Regions from separate parts of the Streptomyces sp. NPDC051567 genome, predicted to be linked through region 2. Evidence: riboswitches for the same ligand, from Rfam matches in the RefSeq annotation. Region 2 holds a riboswitch; each other region holds the start of a gene.
The links. Region 2 has a riboswitch for cobalamin ahead of ACIA5F_RS16885 (energy-coupling factor ABC transporter permease). Riboswitches for the same ligand answer to the same signal wherever they lie in the genome.
Positions count from the first base shown of each region.

Region 1 (5,930 bases), on a different contig from region 2:
GCGCTGGAAGAAGTCGTGGTCCTCGTACGGCACGCCGAGCAGTTCGCAGATCACCAGCGACGGCACGGCCAGCGCGAGCGACCGGACCAGGTCGGCCGGGCGCGGGCCCGCCGTCATCGAGTCGATCGCGGCGTCGACGATCCGCTGGATACCGGGCCGCATCGCCTCGACGCGCCGGGCGGTGAACGGGGCGGTGACCATGCGGCGGAGCCGGGCGTGTTCGGGGTCGTCGAAGTTGATGAAGCTGCGCCGCTTGCGCGTCGTCCTGCGCGCCCTGAACGTCTCGCTGATGTGCGGGAATCCGGGCAGCGTGACATCGCTGCTCATCCGGCTGTCGCTCAGCAGCTCGCGCTGTTCGGCGTAGCCGGTGACCAGCCACGGCGTGGTGCCGTCCCACAGGCGTACCTTGGAGATCGCGGACGCGCGACGCGCACTGCGCAGAGCCGGTGGCGGGTCGTAGGGGCAGCCTTCGGCCCTGGGCATGGGGTAGTCGGGGATTCCGTCCGCTTCCCCCGGGGGCTGCTCATCCGGTTCCTTGGCGAAGACGTTCGCGGCTGATGTCATGAATGCACTCCGGAATGGATGTCGGACACGCCGTCGGCCTGCGGATCACGGCCTCGCCGGCCGTCGACGCATCCGAGCCCGGTGCCTGTGTTCCGGAGCGTCCCAGGACCCACCTGTTGACCACTCTTCGTCCGCTTGCGGCTGCTTGCCACATCCTTGCCGAACCTGTGCCGAGCGACGGTGCGGGAGGAACCGGGAGGAACGTGCGGCGGCCGCAGGTGGTTCCGGCGGCGCGGCTGCGGGGGGCCAAGTGCAACGCCTGCGGCACGAGCGGCCACGGGCTCGGCCCAGGGGGTGCCGGTCCTCGGCCCCGCAGCTCCTCTCCGGCTACGGCTACGGCTGCGGCTCCGGGGACAAGTCCCAGCGGTGGTACGTCCCTTGAGGGGTGGGTGCCCGGGCACCGCCCGGGCCGCCGGTGGTCGCGGCGGCCGGGGCGGCTCCTCGTGCCGGTGCGGTCAGGCGTCCGGGGTCAGGCCGGAGCGGACCTCGCGGGCCGCGGTGACCAGGTTCTCCAGGGAGGCCTTGGTCTCGGGCCAGCCGCGGGTCTTCAGGCCGCAGTCGGGGTTGACCCAGAGGCGTTCCGCCGGGATGGCCTCCAGTCCCTTGCGGAGCAGGGCGGCAGCCTCCTGGGCGCTGGGCACGCGCGGGGAGTGGATGTCCCAGACCCCGGGCCCGGCCTCGCGCGGGTAGCCGTGCCCGGCCAGTTCGGTGGCGACCTGCATGTGGGAGCGGGCGGCCTCCAGGCTGATGACGTCCGCGTCGAGGTCGTCGATGGCCTGGACGATGTCACCGAACTCGGCGTAGCACATGTGGGTGTGGATCTGGGTGTCCGGCCGCACCCCGGAGACGGTGAGGCGGAAGGACTCGGTGGCCCAGTCCAGGTATGCGGCGTGGTCGGCGGCGCGCAGCGGGAGGGTCTCGCGGAGGGCGGGTTCGTCGACCTGGATGACGGAGGTGCCCGCGGCCTCCAGGTCGTTGACCTCGTCGCGCAGGGCGAGGGCGACCTGGCGGGCGGTGTCGCCGAGCGGCTGGTCGTCGCGGACGAAGGACCAGGCGAGCATGGTGACCGGGCCGGTGAGCATGCCCTTGACCGGCTTGGAGGTCTGAGCCTGGGCGTAGGAGGTCCAGCGGACCGTCATCGGCTCGGGGCGGGAGATGTCCCCGGCCAGGACGGGCGGGCGGACGTAGCGGGTGCCGTAGGACTGGACCCAGCCGTGCTGGGTGGCGAGGTAGCCGGTGAGCTGTTCGGCGAAGTACTGCACCATGTCGTTGCGTTCGGGCTCGCCGTGGACGAGGACGTCGATGCCCGCCTTCTCCTGGAAGGCGAGGACCTCGCGGATCTCGTCCTTGACGCGCTCCTCGTACCCGGCGGTGTCGAGGCGTCCGGCGCGCAGGTCGGCGCGGGCGGTCCGCAACTCGGCCGTCTGGGGGAACGAACCGATGGTGGTGGTCGGCAGGAGGGGCAGGCCGAGGTGGGCGCGCTGGGCGAGCGTCCGTTCGGCGTAGGGCTGGGAGCGGCGGCCGTCGGCGTCGGTGATCGCGGCGGTACGGGCCCGTACCGCCGGGTCGCGGGTGAGGGCGGACCCGGCGCGGGAGGCCAGGTCGGCCCGGTTGGCGGCGAGTTCGGCGGTGATGGCGTCGGTGCCCCGGGCCAGGCCCTTGGCGAGGGTGACGATCTCGGTCGTCTTCTGCCGGGCGAAGGCGAGCCAGCGGGCGATCTGCGGGTCGATGTCGCGTTCGGCGCCTGCGTCCAGCGGGACGTGCAGCAGGGAGCAGGAGGCGGCCACGTCGACCTGGCCGGCGAGGCCCAGCAGCGTGCCGAGGACGGCGAGGGACTTCTCGTAGTCGTTGATCCAGATGTTGCGGCCGTTGACCACGCCCGCGACCAGGCGCTTGCCGCGCAGTCCGCCGACGGCGGCGAGGTCGTCGAGGTTCTTGGCGGCCCGGTCGGTGAAGTCGAGGGCGAGCCCGTCGACGGGTGCCTTGGCCAGGACGGACAGGGCCTCGCCGAGGCGGTCGAAGTAGGAGGCGACCAGCAGCTTGGGCCGGTCGGTGAGCGCGCCGAGGTCGCGGTAGGCGCGGGCGGCGGCGTTCAGTTCGGCCGGGGTGCGGTCCTGGACCAGGGCGGGCTCGTCGAGCTGCACCCACTCGGCGCCGGCGGCCCGCAGGTCGGCGAGGACCTCCGCGTACACGGGCAGGAGACGGTCCAGCAGGGTCAGCGGCTCGAAGTCGGCGGCCACCCCGGGAGCGGGCTTGGCCAGCAGCAGGTAGGTGACCGGGCCGACGAGGACCGGCCGGGCGTCGAGGCCGAGCGCGAGGGCTTCCTCCAGCTCGGCGACCTGCCGGGAGGAGTCGGCCGTGAAGACGGTGCCGGGGCCGAGTTCGGGGACCAGGTAGTGGTAGTTGGTGTCGAACCACTTGGTCATCTCCAGGGGCGCGACGTCCTGGGTGCCGCGCGCCATGGCGAAGTAGCCGTCGAGCGCGTCCGCGGCGTGGGCCTCACGGTGCCGGGCGGGGACGGCGCCGACCATGACACTGGTGTCCAGCACGTGGTCGTAGTACGAGAAGTCGCCGGTCGGCACCTCGGTGATGCCCGCGTCGGCGAGCTGCCGCCAGTTCGTCCGGCGCAGCTCCGCCGCGGTCTCCCGGAGGGCGTCGGCGGTGACGCGGCCCTTCCAGTAACCCTCGACGGCCTTCTTCAGTTCCCGGTTCTGTCCCTGGCGGGGGTAGCCGTACACGGTGGCCCGTACTGCCGCGGCTGCGGACTTCGCTGTCACGGAACTCTCCTTCGCGAGATGTGTCCTGGAGATCCCGGGGACGGGACGAGGACGCGAAGGGGAGGCAGACCGGACGGGACCGTTGCCGCGCGCGGGGCGCGGTCGTCCGCCTGATGTGCGTCGCCCCGGACTTCCGTCCGGGGTTTCCTCCGACCCGCCCACGAGGTCACCGGGATATCCGCGCACGATCGGCCGTGCGCGGACAGCGGGCAGGTCTTCGGACTCGCGGGCACGCCGGCCGGTCTCCCGGCGGACACCTACTGGCCGTCGCTTCCCAGGACCGTTTCCCGGTCCCAGTGCGTATGACGGCGGTCGTTCCCGCTCACCGCTGCGGGGCAGTCCCGGATTTCCACCGGGTTCCCTCTTACGACGCATCCCGCCTGGCGGACGGGGCGAACCAGCTGTGCCCGTCAGAGTAGAGGGATCACCCGCGTTCGGACAGTACTGTTCACATTCCGGACCGTGAGAGGGGACACGGACGGGCCGGAGCCGGAGCCGGAGTCGGAGCCGGAGCGGCAGCGGTCCGGCCCGCCCGCGGAGCGGTTCACCGGCCTCCGGCAGCCCCACGCCGGTTGCGGCCGCCCGGCCGCGTACGGCAGCGAGAAGAGCGTCCGTGACCTGCGGGTCCGGCAGATCCTGGAAGGAACCGACGAGATCATGCGCCTCCTTGTGGCCCGCTCCCTGCCCGGGGCCGTCCGGTGACCGGCGACGAACCCCCCGTCCTGACCCGGGCCGAGGGCCGCCTCGGCGTCATCACCCTGAACCGGCCCCGGGCCCTCAACGCCCTCACCCACGAGATGGTCCACCGGATCGCCGGGGCCCTGGACGCGTGGGAACACGACCCGGCGGTCGAGGCCGTCCTGATCACCGGGGCCGGGGAACGCGGCCTGTGCGCGGGCGGCGACATCCGGGCCATCCACGAGGACGCCCGCGCGGGCGGCGCCGCCTCGGCGGAGTTCTGGCGGGACGAGTACCGGCTCAACGCCCGCATCGCCCGCTACCCGAAACCGTACGTCGCCCTCATGGACGGCATCGTCATGGGCGGCGGGGTCGGCGTCTCGGCGCACGGCGGGGTACGGATCGTCACCGAACGGTCCCGGGTCGCCATGCCGGAGACCGGGATCGGCTTCGTACCCGACGTGGGCGGCACGTACCTGCTGGCGCTCGCCCCCGGCGGGCTCGGCACCCATCTGGCGCTGACCGGGACGGCGGTGGGGGCCGCGGACGCCGTGCTGTGCGGGCTCGCCGACCACTTCGTCCCGGCGGACCGGCTGCCGGAACTCCGCACGGCCCTGGCGGCGGCGCCGGTGGACGAGGTGCTCCCCGCGTTCGTCGGCGAGGCGCCGCCGGGGACGCTGGACGCCTTCCGCGAATGGGCCGACCCCTGCTACGGGGCCGACACGGTCGAGGAGATCGTGGACCGGCTCCTCGGCACCGGCGCGCCCGCCGCACGGGAGGCGGCCGGGACGATCCTCGCCAGGTCGCCCACCGCCCTGAAGGTCACCCTGGCCGCCCTGCGCCGGGTACCGGCGCTCGGGCCGCTGGAGGCGGTGCTCGGACAGGAGTACCGGGTGTCCTGCGCGGCCCTGTCCTCACCCGACCTGGTGGAGGGCATCCGCGCCCAGGTCGTCGACAAGGACCGCTCGCCCCGCTGGACACCCCCGACCCTCGCGGAGGTGACGGACGAGGACGTGGCCCGGTACTTCGCGCCGCTCGGCGACCGGGAACTCTCCCTGGCCGCCAAGGCCCCGCAGGAGGCGCCCCGGTGAGCCGGACCACCGCGCGCACCGCCTGACCCGGGGGGCCGGAGCCCGCCCGCCGCCCGCCGGACCGTCCGGCAGGCTCCGCCGGGCCCCCGGCCGGGCCCGGGTCAGGCGGTGCGGGCCCGGCCGGGACGACGGAGGTCCGCGGTCAGCACCGCCATCAGCTCACCCGGCGCCTCGACGAAGCGGTAGTGGCCGCCGTCCAGCAGCGCGAAGGTCGTCTCCCCGCACGCCGACCAGCCGGTCATGAGGGACGCCGGGACACCGGTGTCCCCGGTCCACCCGATGGCGGTCACGGGACACGGCAGCCGCACCGGATCGGCCACGTGGTACCGCTTGTTCATCTCGACGTCGCCCCGCAGCACACCCAGGTAGAGCGCGAGCAGGCTCGGCTCCAGGGTGCCGCCCAGCTCCGCGACGAGGCGGCGCAGCTCGACGGCCAGTTCGTCGTCGCTCATGTCGAGGAAACGGCCGTAGGGGCCGTCCTGCGGCGCCACCTCGGCCGAGACGAACACCTGGGTGGGGGCGGGGCAGCCCTTCTCCACCAGCCGCACGGCCGTCTCGTACGCCGCCAGCGCGGAACCGCAGTGCCCGAACAGCGCGTAGGGGCGGTCCAGATAGGGCCGCAGCGCCTCGGAGAGGTCGTCGGCCAGCGCCTCGTAGGTGGCGTAGGCGGGCTCGCGCATCCGGTTCTCCCGGCCGGGCAGCTGCACGGGACAGATCTCGACGCCGTCGACCGACGACGGCCAGTGACGGTACATGCTGGCGCCGCACCCCGAGTAGGGCAGGCAGAACAGCCTCGCCGGTGCCACCGGCGACGGCTCGC
Region 1 is NZ_JBITDK010000004.1:248,808-254,737, reverse strand. Features, by position in the region: gene ACIA5F_RS07070 (cytochrome P450) at 1-564, opposite strand, end outside; gene metE (5-methyltetrahydropteroyltriglutamate--homocysteine S-methyltransferase) at 1,020-3,341, opposite strand; cobalamin riboswitch at 3,532-3,758, opposite strand; partial or broken gene ACIA5F_RS07060 (acyl-CoA dehydrogenase family protein) at 3,900-4,043, shown strand; gene ACIA5F_RS07055 (enoyl-CoA hydratase/isomerase family protein) at 4,040-5,110, shown strand; gene ACIA5F_RS07050 (thioesterase II family protein) at 5,212-5,930, opposite strand, start outside.
Region 1: it holds a riboswitch for cobalamin, as region 2 does, so the genes downstream of both, metE (5-methyltetrahydropteroyltriglutamate--homocysteine S-methyltransferase) here and ACIA5F_RS16885 (energy-coupling factor ABC transporter permease) in region 2, are expected to answer to the same signal.

Region 2 (5,930 bases):
GTGCGTGGCCATCACCACCGTCGTCCCCCGCGCACGCAGACCCGCCAGGACGTCCAGCAGCCGCTCCTGCCCGTCCGGGTCCAGCCCGGCCGTCGGCTCGTCCAGGATCAGCACGCGCGGAGCCATCGCCACCGCGCCCGCGATCGCCGCGCGCTTGCGCTGGCCGTACGAGAGGAGGTGGGTCGGGCGGTCCCGCAGCGCCGTGATGTCCAGCGCGGCCAGCGCGTCACCGACCCGGGCCCGGACCTCCCCGGGCGCCAGCCCCAGGTTCATCGGCCCGAAGGAGACGTCCTGCTCCACCGAGGCCGCGAAGAGCTGGTCGTCCGGGTCCTGCACGACGAGCTGCACCGCCGTCCGCAGCCGGGTCAGACCGGCCCGGTCGTACGTCACCCGCACGCCGTCGAGCAGCAGCGCCCCGGAGCCCGGCCGCAGCCCCCCGCTCAGCAGCCGCATCAGCGTGGTCTTGCCACTGCCGTTGCGGCCCAGCAGGACCAGCGCCCGCTGCGGCGCGATCCCGAAATCCACGCCGGAGAGGACCTCGGGCCCGTCCTCGTACGCGTACCCCGCCCCCACCAGCTCCACCGACGGCCTCACAGGTACAGCTCCTTCAGGACGAGGGTCACGGTGACCAGGGAGATCAGCAGGGCGGCGGTCCCGGCCAGGAACCGCCAGGACAGCGCCGCCTGGGGGACGAGCACCCGCAGCGTGCCGTCGTAGCCGCGCCCGGCCAGGCCCTCCTGGAGCCGCGCCGCGCGGTCGAAGGCCCGGACGAAGGCGGTCGCGGCGAGCCCGGCCAGCGAACGCCACACCGCCGCCCGGCCCCTCTGGCCCAGCCGGGCCGCCTGGGCGCGGTGGACCTGGGCGAGGGAGTCGAGCAGCAGGAACCCGATCCGGTACATGACCAGGGCCACGTCCACCACCGGGGCCGGGACCCCGGCCCGCACCAGCCGGGGCAGCACGTCCGAGACGGGGGTGGTGAAGGCGAACAGCAGCAGGCCGAGCGAGGCCGACGAGGTGCGCAGCAGCAGCTCCGCCGCGCGGAGCGGACCGTCCGGGGCCGGTGAGACCGGCCCCGACGGGCCGCCCACCGCGAACAGCAGCGGCACCGCCCCCGTGACACAGAAGCCGAGCGGGATACGGAAGGCCCGCCACAGCTGCCGCCCGGCCACCTCGGCCGGGCCGAGGAGCAGGGCGAGCGTGGCGACGGCGACCAGCGGCCCGCCGGGCCAGGGCGGCAGGCAGACGGCCGTGACCGTCAGCCCGAGCCCCAGCAGCGCCTTCTCCAGCGGGTGGCGGTGGCGCCAGCGGCTGCTGTGCGCCGCCACGTCGATGGGCAGCACCGGCTACGGCTCCACCCGGGTGACGGGCCCCGGCGGCGGGCCGGGGTCCGGGCCGGGGGACGGCGCGGGGGCGGGGCCGGGGCCCGGTGCGGGGCCCCGGTCCGCGGCCTCCGGCCCGTCCGGCCGGTCCCCCCGGGCGGCGGCCGTCGCGGCGGCGGCGCCCTGGCGGCGGCCCGTACGGACCCCGAAGTAGTACGCGAGCAGGCCCGCGCCGAGCGCCGCCTGGAGGGCGAAGAGCGCGGACTCGACCTCCCCGGACGGAGGTTCGTACAGCGGGGTGAACCACGGCTCGTAGTCCGGGTCCAGTTCGGTGATGGCCGCCTCGGCCTGGGCGTCGGCGCCCGCGAACGGCTCCTCCTTGCCCTCGCCCATCCCCAGCGCGAGGGGGAGCACGGCCAGCGCCGCCACCAGGAGCAGCAGCAGAGTGTTGATCTTCGCGTGCCGGCTCATCGCCATCGTCCTCGTCCTCGTCCTCGTCCCCGCCCCTGTCCCTGGCCCTGTCCCTGCCTTCGTCCTCCGGCTCGTCACAGCGCCGCCTCCGGCCGGTTTCCGGGCGCGGCCTTGCCCCGGGTGAGCCGGGCGACGCCCAGCCGGACCAGGTCCGAGCGGCTCGACCGCATCAGCAGCCGCATCACGAGGACCGTCAGCAGCCCCTCGCTGACCGCGAGCGGGATCTGGGTGACGGCGAAGATCCCGCCGAACTTCGCGAGCGCGCCCGCGAAGCCGGTACCCGGGTCCGGGAAGGCCGCCGCGAGCTGGACGCTGGTGACGCAGTAGGTGACCAGGTCGGCGAAGAAGGCGCCGAAGAAGACGGTCACCATCAGCGGCGCCCCGGCCCTGCGCAGCAGCCGGTAGACCCCGTACCCCGCCCAGGGCCCGGCGATCGCCATCGAGAAGACGTTGGCGCCCAGCGTGGTCAGCCCGCCGTGGGCCAGCAGCAGCGCCTGGAAGAGCAGGGTGATCGTGCCGAGCACCGCCATGATCGGCGGACGGAAGAGGATGGCGCCGAGCCCGGTGCCGGTGGGGTGCGAGCAACTGCCCGTCACCGAAGGGATCTTCAGGGCGGACAGGACGAAAGTGAACGCTCCGGACGCCCCGAGCAGCAGCGTGCTCTCGGGATGCTCCTTCACCTCGCGGGTGAGGGCGCGGACCCCGTGGACGACGAAGGGAGCGGACGCGGCGCCCCAGGCGACCGCGTGCAAAGGGGGTAGGAACCCCTCGGCTATATGCATGAGTGGGGGAGACCTCTCCAGCACCTCGTGGATGGACGACGCGCCCTGGCCGGTCTCCTGGCTCACGGGTACTGATGCCCTGGCTCCGCCTTCCCGGGCCCGTGCGGTTCCCCGCGTGGTCCCAGTGGCTTCCCGCAGGAGTGGAGCCGGACTTCCCGATCACAGTGGCGAGGGCCGCACCGGTTTCCCACCGGTTTCCCGAACACCAAGGCCCGCTGACCTTAGTCCCGCCGCCGACGCCCCACAACCCGTCCGGGCAGCCCACCTGCGGTCCGTTCCCGCCGACGGCCACGGGAGCCCCCCCCTCGGACCCGGAGCGCCCCTTCGGACCCGGAGCGCCGCCGGGGCGGACAGTACGAGGCCCGCCGGACCGCTTCCCGCGAAGCGGCCCGCCGGGCCTCGTGTCCGTCCCCGCCTCCGCCGACGCGGGCGGGGCCGTGTCTACGTCAGCACTCGATGACGTTGACCGCGAGGCCGCCGCGGGCCGTCTCCTTGTACTTGACCTTCATGTCCGCGCCCGTCTCCTTCATGGTCTTGATGACCTTGTCGAGGGAGACCTTGTGGCTGCCGTCGCCGCGCAGCGCCATCCTGGCCGCCGTGACGGCCTTGACCGCCGCCATGCCGTTGCGCTCGATGCACGGGATCTGGACCAGGCCGCCGACCGGGTCGCAGGTCAGGCCCAGGTTGTGCTCCATGCCGATCTCGGCCGCGTTCTCGACCTGCTCCGGGGTGCCGCCCATGACCTCGGCGAGGGCGCCCGCCGCCATGGAGCAGGCGGAGCCCACCTCGCCCTGGCAGCCGACCTCGGCGCCCGAGATCGAGGCGTTCTCCTTGAAGAGCATGCCGATCGCGCCCGCCGCCAGGAGGAAGCGGACCACGCCGTCCTCGTCGGCGCCCGGCACGAAGTTCATGTAGTAGTGCAGGACGGCCGGCAGGACGCCCGCCGCGCCGTTGGTGGGGGCGGTCACGACCCGGCCGCCCGCCGCGTTCTCCTCGTTGACCGCCATCGCGTAGATCGTCGCCCACTCGCTGCGGTGCAGCAGCGGGTCGCCCTCGGCGCGCAGCTGGCGCGCCGTGGAGGCGGCCCGGCGCTTGACCCGCAGACCGCCCGGGAGGATGCCCTCGCGGGACATGCCGCGCGCGACGCAGGACTGCATGACGCGCCAGATCTCCAGCAGGCCCTCGCGGATCTCGTCCTCGGTGCGCCAGGTCTTCTCGTTCTCCAGCATCAGGGAGGAGATCGACAGGCCGGTCTCGTTCGCCAGGCGGAGCATCTCGTCACCGGAGCGGAAGGGGTACTTCAGCACGGTGTCGTCGAGCTTGATCCGGTCCTCGCCGACCGCGTCCTCGTCCACGACGAAGCCGCCGCCGACCGAGTAGTACGTCTTCTCCAGCAGCGGGGTGCCCGCCGTGTCGTAGGCGAAGAGGGTCATGCCGTTGGCGTGGTACGGCAGGGAGCGGCGGCGGTGCAGGATCAGCTGGTTCGGCTCGTCGAAGGCGATCTCGTGGCCCTCGCCTATCTCGGTGCCCAGCAGCCGCAGCCGGCCCGTCCGGCGGATGCGCTCGACCTCGGCGTCGGCGGTCTCCACGTCGACCGTGCGCGGGGAGTGGCCCTCCAGGCCCAGCAGCACCGCCTTGGGGGTGCCGTGGCCGTGGCCGGTCGCGCCGAGCGAGCCGAAGAGTTCGGCCCGTACGGACGCGGTCTGTGCGAGGACGCCGTCCTTCTTCAGCCGGGTCACGAACATCCGTGCCGCGCGCATCGGACCGACCGTGTGGGAGGAGGACGGGCCGATGCCGATGGAGAAGAGGTCGAAGACGGAGATGGCCACTGGCGGACTCCCTTGTCTGCTCGTGGGGTGGACGGGGCAGGATAGGTCGATTGTTCGGTTTTTGTCCGACAGGCGAGACTAACCCGTGAGGAAGGAGCCGGGCGCGAGCCCGTACGGGACGGCGCCGGAGCGGGGCTGTGGCCCCGGAGGAGGGGCGGGCGGACGAGGCCCCTGGGGTTCCTGGGGCTTCTATGGCGGCGCGGGGCCGCCCGGTACCGGCGACCGGACCGGCTCGGCCAGGTCCGGCCAGGTCCGGCCGGGTCCTGACGGCTGCCGTACGGGCTGCCGTACGGGCTGCCGTACGGCAGCCGGACCCTGGCCTGGCCGGACCCGTTCCGGCCGGGAGGACGGCGGACATCGGACGTCGGACGTCGGACGGCGGTCGTCCGCCGACGGGCCCCGGGGCACCCTGCGGCCCCGGCCGCGGGAAGCCCCGGTCACGCGAAGGGCCCGGTCCCTCCTCGCGGACAGGACCGGGCCCTCCGGCCGCCGCTCCCGGGCCGGACCGGGAACGGCCCGGCCCGGGAGCGGCGCTACGGTCAGAGCGTCGGGTACAGCGGGAACTTCGCGGCGAGGGCCGAGACGCGCGCCGTCAGGTCGGCGGCGTCGAAGGCGGGCTTCAGCGCGGACGCGATGATCTCCGCGACCTCGGTGAAGTCCTCGGCGCCGAAGCCGCGGGTGGCCAGCGCCGGCGTGCCGATCCGCAGGCCCGAGGTGACCATCGGGGGGCGCGGGTCGTTCGGGATCGCGTTCCGGTTGACCGTGATGCCGATCCCGTGGAGGCGGTCCTCGGCCTGCTGGCCGTCCAGCTCGGAGTCGCGCAGGTCGACCAGGACCAGGTGCACGTCCGTGCCGCCGGAGAGGACGGAGACGCCCACCTCGGTGACGTCCGGCTGGATCAGGCGCTCGGCGATGATCTTCGCGCCCTCCAGGGTGCGCACCTGGCGCTCCTTGAAGTCCTCCGATGCCGCGATCTTGAAGGAGACGGCCTTGGCCGCGATCACGTGCTCCAGCGGGCCGCCCTGCTGGCCCGGGAAGACCGCCGAGTTGATCTTCTTGGCCAGCTCCTGCGTCGACAGGATCACGCCACCGCGCGGACCGCCGAGGGTCTTGTGCGTGGTGGTGGTGACGACGTGGGCGTGCGGCACCGGGTTCGGGTGCAGCCCGGCCGCGACCAGACCGGCGAAGTGCGCCATGTCGACCATCAGGTACGCGCCGACCTCGTCCGCGATCCGGCGGAAGGCGGCGAAGTCGAGCTGGCGCGGGTAGGCGGACCAGCCGGCGACGATCAGCTGCGGCTTGGACTCCTTGGCCAGGCGCTCGACCTCGGCCATGTCGACCTGGCCGGTCCCGTCCACGTGGTACGGGACCACGTTGTAGAGCTTGCCGGAGAAGTTGATCTTCATGCCGTGGGTCAGGTGACCGCCGTGGGCCAGGTTCAGGCCCATGATCGTGTCGCCCGGCTTCAGCAGCGCGAACATCGCGGCGGCGTTGGCCTGCGCGCCCGAGTGCGGCTGGACGTTCGCGGC
Region 2 is NZ_JBITDK010000013.1:90,040-95,969, reverse strand. Features, by position in the region: gene ACIA5F_RS16900 (ATP-binding cassette domain-containing protein) at 1-594, opposite strand, end outside; gene cbiQ (cobalt ECF transporter T component CbiQ) at 591-1,340, opposite strand; gene ACIA5F_RS16890 (energy-coupling factor ABC transporter substrate-binding protein) at 1,344-1,790, opposite strand; gene ACIA5F_RS16885 (energy-coupling factor ABC transporter permease) at 1,865-2,572, opposite strand; cobalamin riboswitch at 2,602-2,797, opposite strand; gene ACIA5F_RS16880 (L-serine ammonia-lyase) at 3,019-4,401, opposite strand; gene glyA (serine hydroxymethyltransferase) at 4,941-5,930, opposite strand, start outside.

Region 3 (5,930 bases), on a different contig from region 2:
GGGAGGGGCGCGGGGCGGACGCGGACGGCTCCGGGTCCGGCGTGGGCTGCGGGACGGTCCCGGTCAGGCTGCGGTGGAGCACCCCGAAGGAGATTCCGGTGGCGCCGCCGACGGCCTGGGTGGAGGCCCGCACGTCGGAGCCGCGCTGGCCCGCCGCCGCGATGTTGAAGCCGCCGTCCGGGTTCTGCTGCGAGGCCAGGAACCCCAGCGCCCCGGCGATCCGCGCACCGTACTTCGGCACGTCCAGGGAGAGCGCCTGCACGGCCAGGGCCGCGGAGTTCACCGAGTCGCCCGCGGCGCCGGGGAAGCCGCCGTTCGCGAGCTGCCGGGAGGCGATCCAGGCGAGCGCGGTGTCCACGGCGCCCTGCGCCTTCGCGTCGGGGACCAGGTCGAGGGCCATGGCGGCGATCGCGGTGGAGTCCACGTCGGAGTCGCCCGTGGACGGGATCTGGCTCGGCCAGGCTCCCGTGGACTGCTGGAGACCGGCCAGGTACGCGACCGGTGCGGTGGCGGCCCGCCTCTCGCCCGCCCGCAACTGCGCCGTGACGCCCAGCGCCTGCCCGAACACCGAGGGCGTGTAGGAGTAGTTGCCCGGCGCCGCGCACCTGCGGTCCGGCTTCTCGCTGGGCGCCGTGCAGATGCCCTTGTCCAGGGCGGCGATCAGGTCCTGGCCGCCGAAGGCGCGCGGGTCGCGGCCGACGGTCTGGGCCAGCAGGGCGGTCTTGCCGATCGACCCGCCGCCCGCGGTCCTGCGGCCGACACCGGTCCAGTCGTGGACCCCGCGGCCCGTGCCGTCCTTGCCGCCCTTGTCGAGGAAGTCCACGACGGCGCGCAGCCTGTTGTCGTCGCGGCCGGTCGCGGCCAGCGCGTAGGCGCCGTCGATCGTGAGACCGAAGTCGGCGAAACCCGGGCTGGACTCGTAGTACCGGCCCTGCTTGAGGACCGGGCCGGTGAGGTAGGTGACACCCCGCCCGAGATCGGGACGCTCACCGGCCGGGACGGTCGGCGCAGTGGTGGGAGGCGTCGTGGGCGGGCCGGTCGGGGGTGTGGTCGGCGGGTCGGTGGGCGGAGTCGTCGGAGGCGTCGTGGGCGGCCGGGTCGGTTCGGGGGTCTTCGTGGTCAGGGTGACCAGGCTGGTGTCCCGGCCCGCGAGGACGGCCGTGGTCGTGGGGTAGAAGGCCGGGTCCGGGAGCCCCTCCTCGAAGCCGAAGCCGCCGTCCGTGAGCTGCTGCCCGGAGAGCCAGGAGACGGCCGCGTCGGCCCGGACGGTGTCGCCGAGGGCCCGCAGGGCCTGGGCCGCGTAGGCGGTGGCGATGACGGAGCCCGTGGTGGCGTCCGTGTAGCCGGGGAAACCGCCGTCGGGGCGCTGGGCCAGCGTGAGGTAGCTCCGGGCCTTCGACACCGTCGCGTCCTGCCCGCCCGCGTGCCGCAGCACGAGGGAGACGAGCGCGGTGGTCGCCGGGTCCGGGTCACAGTTCTCGCCCGGCCGGATCAGGAGGGAGGTGATGCCGCCGTCCGCGCACTGGAGCTGGGTCAGCCGGGTCACGGCCTCGGCCGGCGGGGTGACGCCCGCGCGCAGGACGGCCAGCAGGGCCAGCGCCTGGCCGTCCGCGTGGCCCGCGTCCAGGAAGTCGCCCTTGCCGGTGCAGCCGGGCGTGGACCCGCTCTCCGGGCCGGCGGGACAGACGTTCTTCACCAGGTCGCCGATCAGGTCGCGTCCGCCGAAGGCGCGCGGGTCGCCCCCGGTGACCTCGGCGAGCAGCGCGAGGCGGCCGGCGGCGTTCGCGTCGGGTGCCCGGTCCGGGCCGGCCGGGTAGGCGTACGCGTCGGTCTCCGCCGCCAGGAAGGCGGTGATCCGGTCGAGGGCCGGGCTCCCGCCCTCCGCCGCGGCCAGCGCGTAGGCGGCCTCGGTGGTGAGGAAGTGGTGGGGGGCGTCCGCGCCCTCGTCGACGACGCGTTCGCCGTCGGTGAGCCGTCCCGTCAGCCACCGGGCGGCGGCGGGGACGTCGATCTCGCGGCCCGGGACGGGCGGCCCGGGGGTGGGGCTGGTCGTGGGGTCCGGCCCGGGGGCGTCGCCGCCCGCGCGCACCTGGTCGGGGGTGAAGGAGGGCCTGCCCGTCGACCCGCCCACATCGGTGCCGCCGAACACCCAGGCGTCGACGTCGCCGTCCTTCGGCACGCGGTCCATGGCGCCGTACCGGCTGTAGCTCCAGTCGGCCTGGCCCGGGGAGGCCACCCAGTACGACCAGTAGGCCGTGGCCTGCGGGGTGAGGACGCAGTCCTCCTCGTCGGGGGTCGGGTACCGCGTCCCGGCGGCGAAGGGGCCGTAGCCGATGCGGCAGATGAAGGCGGGGCCGTCGTGCTCGGTGCCCGTGGTGCGGAACCCGGCCTCGTGGAGCAGTTCGTAGCCGGTGGTCGGCGTCGGGTCGCAGCCCCGCTCGACCTTGCCGCCGAAGGGGCCGAAGTCGACGGCGACGACCGCGCCCCGCGTCGCCGTGCACGGGTCGAGGGGGTCGGCGGCGGCCGGTGTCACTGTGACGAAGGCAACGCCCGTGCCGAAGGTGAGGAGTACCGCCGCTACGAGGCACGGCCATCGCCGCCCGCCCCTGCGCCGGACTGTCTGCTCTGCGGTACCCACCACGGCCCCTCGTGTCGTCCGGGCGGGCAGAGCGTGGCACATCGGGCCCCCGCGCACGGCGGATGCCGTGGGGGAGCCGGTCGGACCACGCCGTAGTCCGCGACGGCGTTCTCTCGCTGTATGAGCTGCATGACCTGACTCCAGGCATTCCGGCTCGCCCGCACTCTGTACGGGCACACGGTTGCGGGTCAGCGCCGGATTCAGACCGGCTTCCCCTGGAGTTGAGTGCTTATCAGACGGAGTGAAACACGCGGCCGAAGACAGCGTCAAGGTGGCCGGAACCCCACCCGCCGCCACGGGCCCGGGGCCTGCGGGCAGGCTGGCGCGCCCATGATCCCTCCGGTAGCGTCCGGGGCTGCCACGTGGGGGAACCCGGTGCGAATCCGGGGCTGACGCGCAGCGGTGTGGGAACGGCAGGGGGCCGTTCACCGAGCCCGAATGCCCAGGCGGCAGTGATCGAAGGAAGCCGTACCACGCGTTCGGACGGCGGCCACCGCCTCCGGAGCCGCGGCTGCGGCGGGGTGTGTCCGGCCGTCCCTCAGCTCAGGAGCAGGCCATGTCCCGTCCCCGTACCGCCCGTCGCGCCGCACTGGCGATACCCGCCGTCCTCGGCGCTTTCGCGCTCACCGTGCCGCCCGCCGCGGCCACCTCCTCGCCCGCGCAGATCGCGACCTCGAAGACCAACGGCGTCTCCTACCTCAAGTCCCTCCAGGCCGCCGACGGTTCGTACGCGGGCTCCGGTCTCTCCAACGAGTGGGCCTTCAGCGTCTTCGCCGCCGCGGGCACCGCCGCGGTGGACGTCACGCCCGGCGGCGACGCGACCAAGAACGCGCGCACCGTCTACCGGAACCTGCTGTCCGGCGCGGGCTGGCCCTCCGCCACCCCGGTCGTCACCGACTACGAGCGCGGTGCGCTCAACGCGTACGCCGCCGGGATCGACCCGGCCCGCGTCTCCGCCTCCCGCAACCTCGTCGCCGACGTCTACGGCTACTGGCAGAACGCCGAGGCGGGGTACTTCGGCCCGTCCGGGAACTACAACGGCACGGTCTTCGCGGCCCTCTCCCTGGGCGGGGCCCGGACGCAGACCGGCGGGCAGCGCGTGCCGCAGGCCCTGCTCGACTCGATGACCACCCGCATCCGCGCCAACCAGCACAACGACGGCGGCTGGAACTTCAGCAAGGCCGAGGGCAACCCGGCCGCGCTGGCCTCGGCGAGCGACATCGACATGACGGGCGCCTCGATGGCGGCCCTGTGCGTCTCGGGCGTGCCCGCCACCGACGCGGACATCGTTCAGGCCAAGGCGTTCCTCAAGAGCAAGCTGGTGGCCGGCACCGGCGCCCTCAACGGGATGTTCGGCGCGAACACGAACTCCAACGGCTGGGCCGTCTCCGGCCTCAACGCCTGTGGCATCAACCCGCAGACCGGCGACTTCCTCACCTCCATGGGCAGGACCCCGGTCGACTTCCTGATCGCCCAGCAGTTCAAGCCGGGCGGCGGCTTCAAGTACCTGCCGAGCGACACCTCGCCCTCCGCCTACGCCTCCATCGACGGCCTGCGCGCCGTCACGGGCGGCGGTTTCACCTCGGCGCCCCCGGTCCCGGTGACGGCCGGTGCCGCACGGTGGGCGGCCGAGAGCGCGTTCACCCCCGGTACGGCGTCCAAGCTGGCCCTGACCGTGGACGACGGGGCCGGCGGCCTCAAGGTCTGCTCGGTCACCGTCACCCCGACCGGCGCCACGACCACGCTCGGCGAGGTCCTCACCGCCGCCACCACGGCCGCGACGCCGTCCGGCTGCGTCACCGGGGTGACGCCGTCCTCGGGCGGCTCCGGCGCCGTCACCGCCGTCAACGGCAAGGCCAACAGCGGTGCTTCGACCTGGAAGGTCAGCATCGACGGCTCCGCCTTCGCGGGCGCGGACCGCTCCACGGCCGTCGCCGTGGGTGACACCATCGCCCTGCGCCGGGGCGTCTGACCCCTGGCCGGGAGGGACGTACACCGGCCGGGAGGGACACCCGCCACCGCGTCCCTCCCGGCCCGGCCGCCTCTCCCGGCCCGGCCGCCTCTCCCGGCCCGGCCGCCTCTCCCGGCCCGGCCGCCTCTCCCGGCCCGGCCGTTCGGCCCGGCCCGTCATCCGTTCGAGCGAACCGGCGGCCGGCGGCCCAACCGGCCCGGCGGATGCGACGAAGACCCAGGTGAGGGACCGGCCCGGCCGGTCCCCCGGAAACGGTCCGCGGTCCCGCGGACCGGTACTCATCTGTGGAGGCACCCATGTCCCGTGTACTCAGGAGCGCGGCGCTCGCGCTGGCGGCAGCCGCCGCGGTCGTCGGCGGCGCCCCGGCGGCCTCGGCCGACGCGGGGGCGCAGGGCCTCGCCGCGTACTCGCCGGGCGTGGCGTCGGGCAACCTCGTCCAGATCCCGGTGCACGTGCCGGTCAACGCCTGCGGGAACACGATCGGCCTGATCGGCCTGCTGAACCCCTCCTTCGGCAACGTCTGCGTCAACAGCTGACGCCCACCCCGCCTCCGGCCCGCCGCCGTTAACGGGGCGGCGCGGGCCGGAAGGTCCCCCGACACGCGCCGGTAACGGCCGCGCCGGGGGCCCGGCCGCGGGTGGCGGTTTCGGCGCCGCCACCCGCGGTACACCCCTTCCTTGTCTCTTTCCTTCCCCCCTCCTTCTCCCTTCCTTCTCTCCCGACCGTTGTTGCACATGTCTTGCAACAACGGGCCCCGGACCCTTTCGGCCCAGTGGACCGCCCTCGTGTCGCGAGAAGATCCGGCGCCGCGATCTTGGCCCCTCCACCGCCGTCACCAGCGGGTTCGGGGGAGCGGTCGCCACGAACGGGGCACCACCGCCCCGTGAGGTGGCCACCGGGACACCACCCGACGTGCTTGTCTGCCGCTGCGCAGCGATGCGTGGTGGTGTGTCCCGGCCCGGCAGTCCCGTTGCCTTGCCTGCCGGAGGGGACAGTGCGAGTCCGCTCGCCGCGGTGCCGACCGTTCTTCCACCCCCCCACACCCGTCTTCCCTCCGCGCCGCCCCCGGGCCGCACAGGGGAGACCACCGTTGGAAGGAACCCTGTGAAGGCAACCCCGGCCGGGCCCCGTTCGCGACGAGTCCTCGACCACTCCCTCCTGGTGCTCGGCGCCGGCGCCCTGGCGACCGGCATGGGCCTGCTGACCCTCGCACCGGGCATCAGCGCGGCCTCCAGCCACCGCGAGGCACCGCTCATCGCCGGTGACCCCCGCGCGGACAACACGGACGTCTACGCGTTCACCAGTCCCGACCGCCCCGAC
Region 3 is NZ_JBITDK010000010.1:185,479-191,408, forward strand. Features, by position in the region: gene ACIA5F_RS14555 (prenyltransferase/squalene oxidase repeat-containing protein) at 1-2,638, opposite strand, end outside; cobalamin riboswitch at 2,760-2,897, opposite strand; cobalamin riboswitch at 3,004-3,082, shown strand; gene ACIA5F_RS14560 (hypothetical protein) at 3,195-4,610, shown strand; gene ACIA5F_RS14565 (chaplin) at 4,907-5,146, shown strand; gene ACIA5F_RS14570 (DUF4331 domain-containing protein) at 5,715-5,930, shown strand, end outside.
Region 3: it holds a riboswitch for cobalamin, as region 2 does, so the genes downstream of both, ACIA5F_RS14555 (prenyltransferase/squalene oxidase repeat-containing protein) here and ACIA5F_RS16885 (energy-coupling factor ABC transporter permease) in region 2, are expected to answer to the same signal.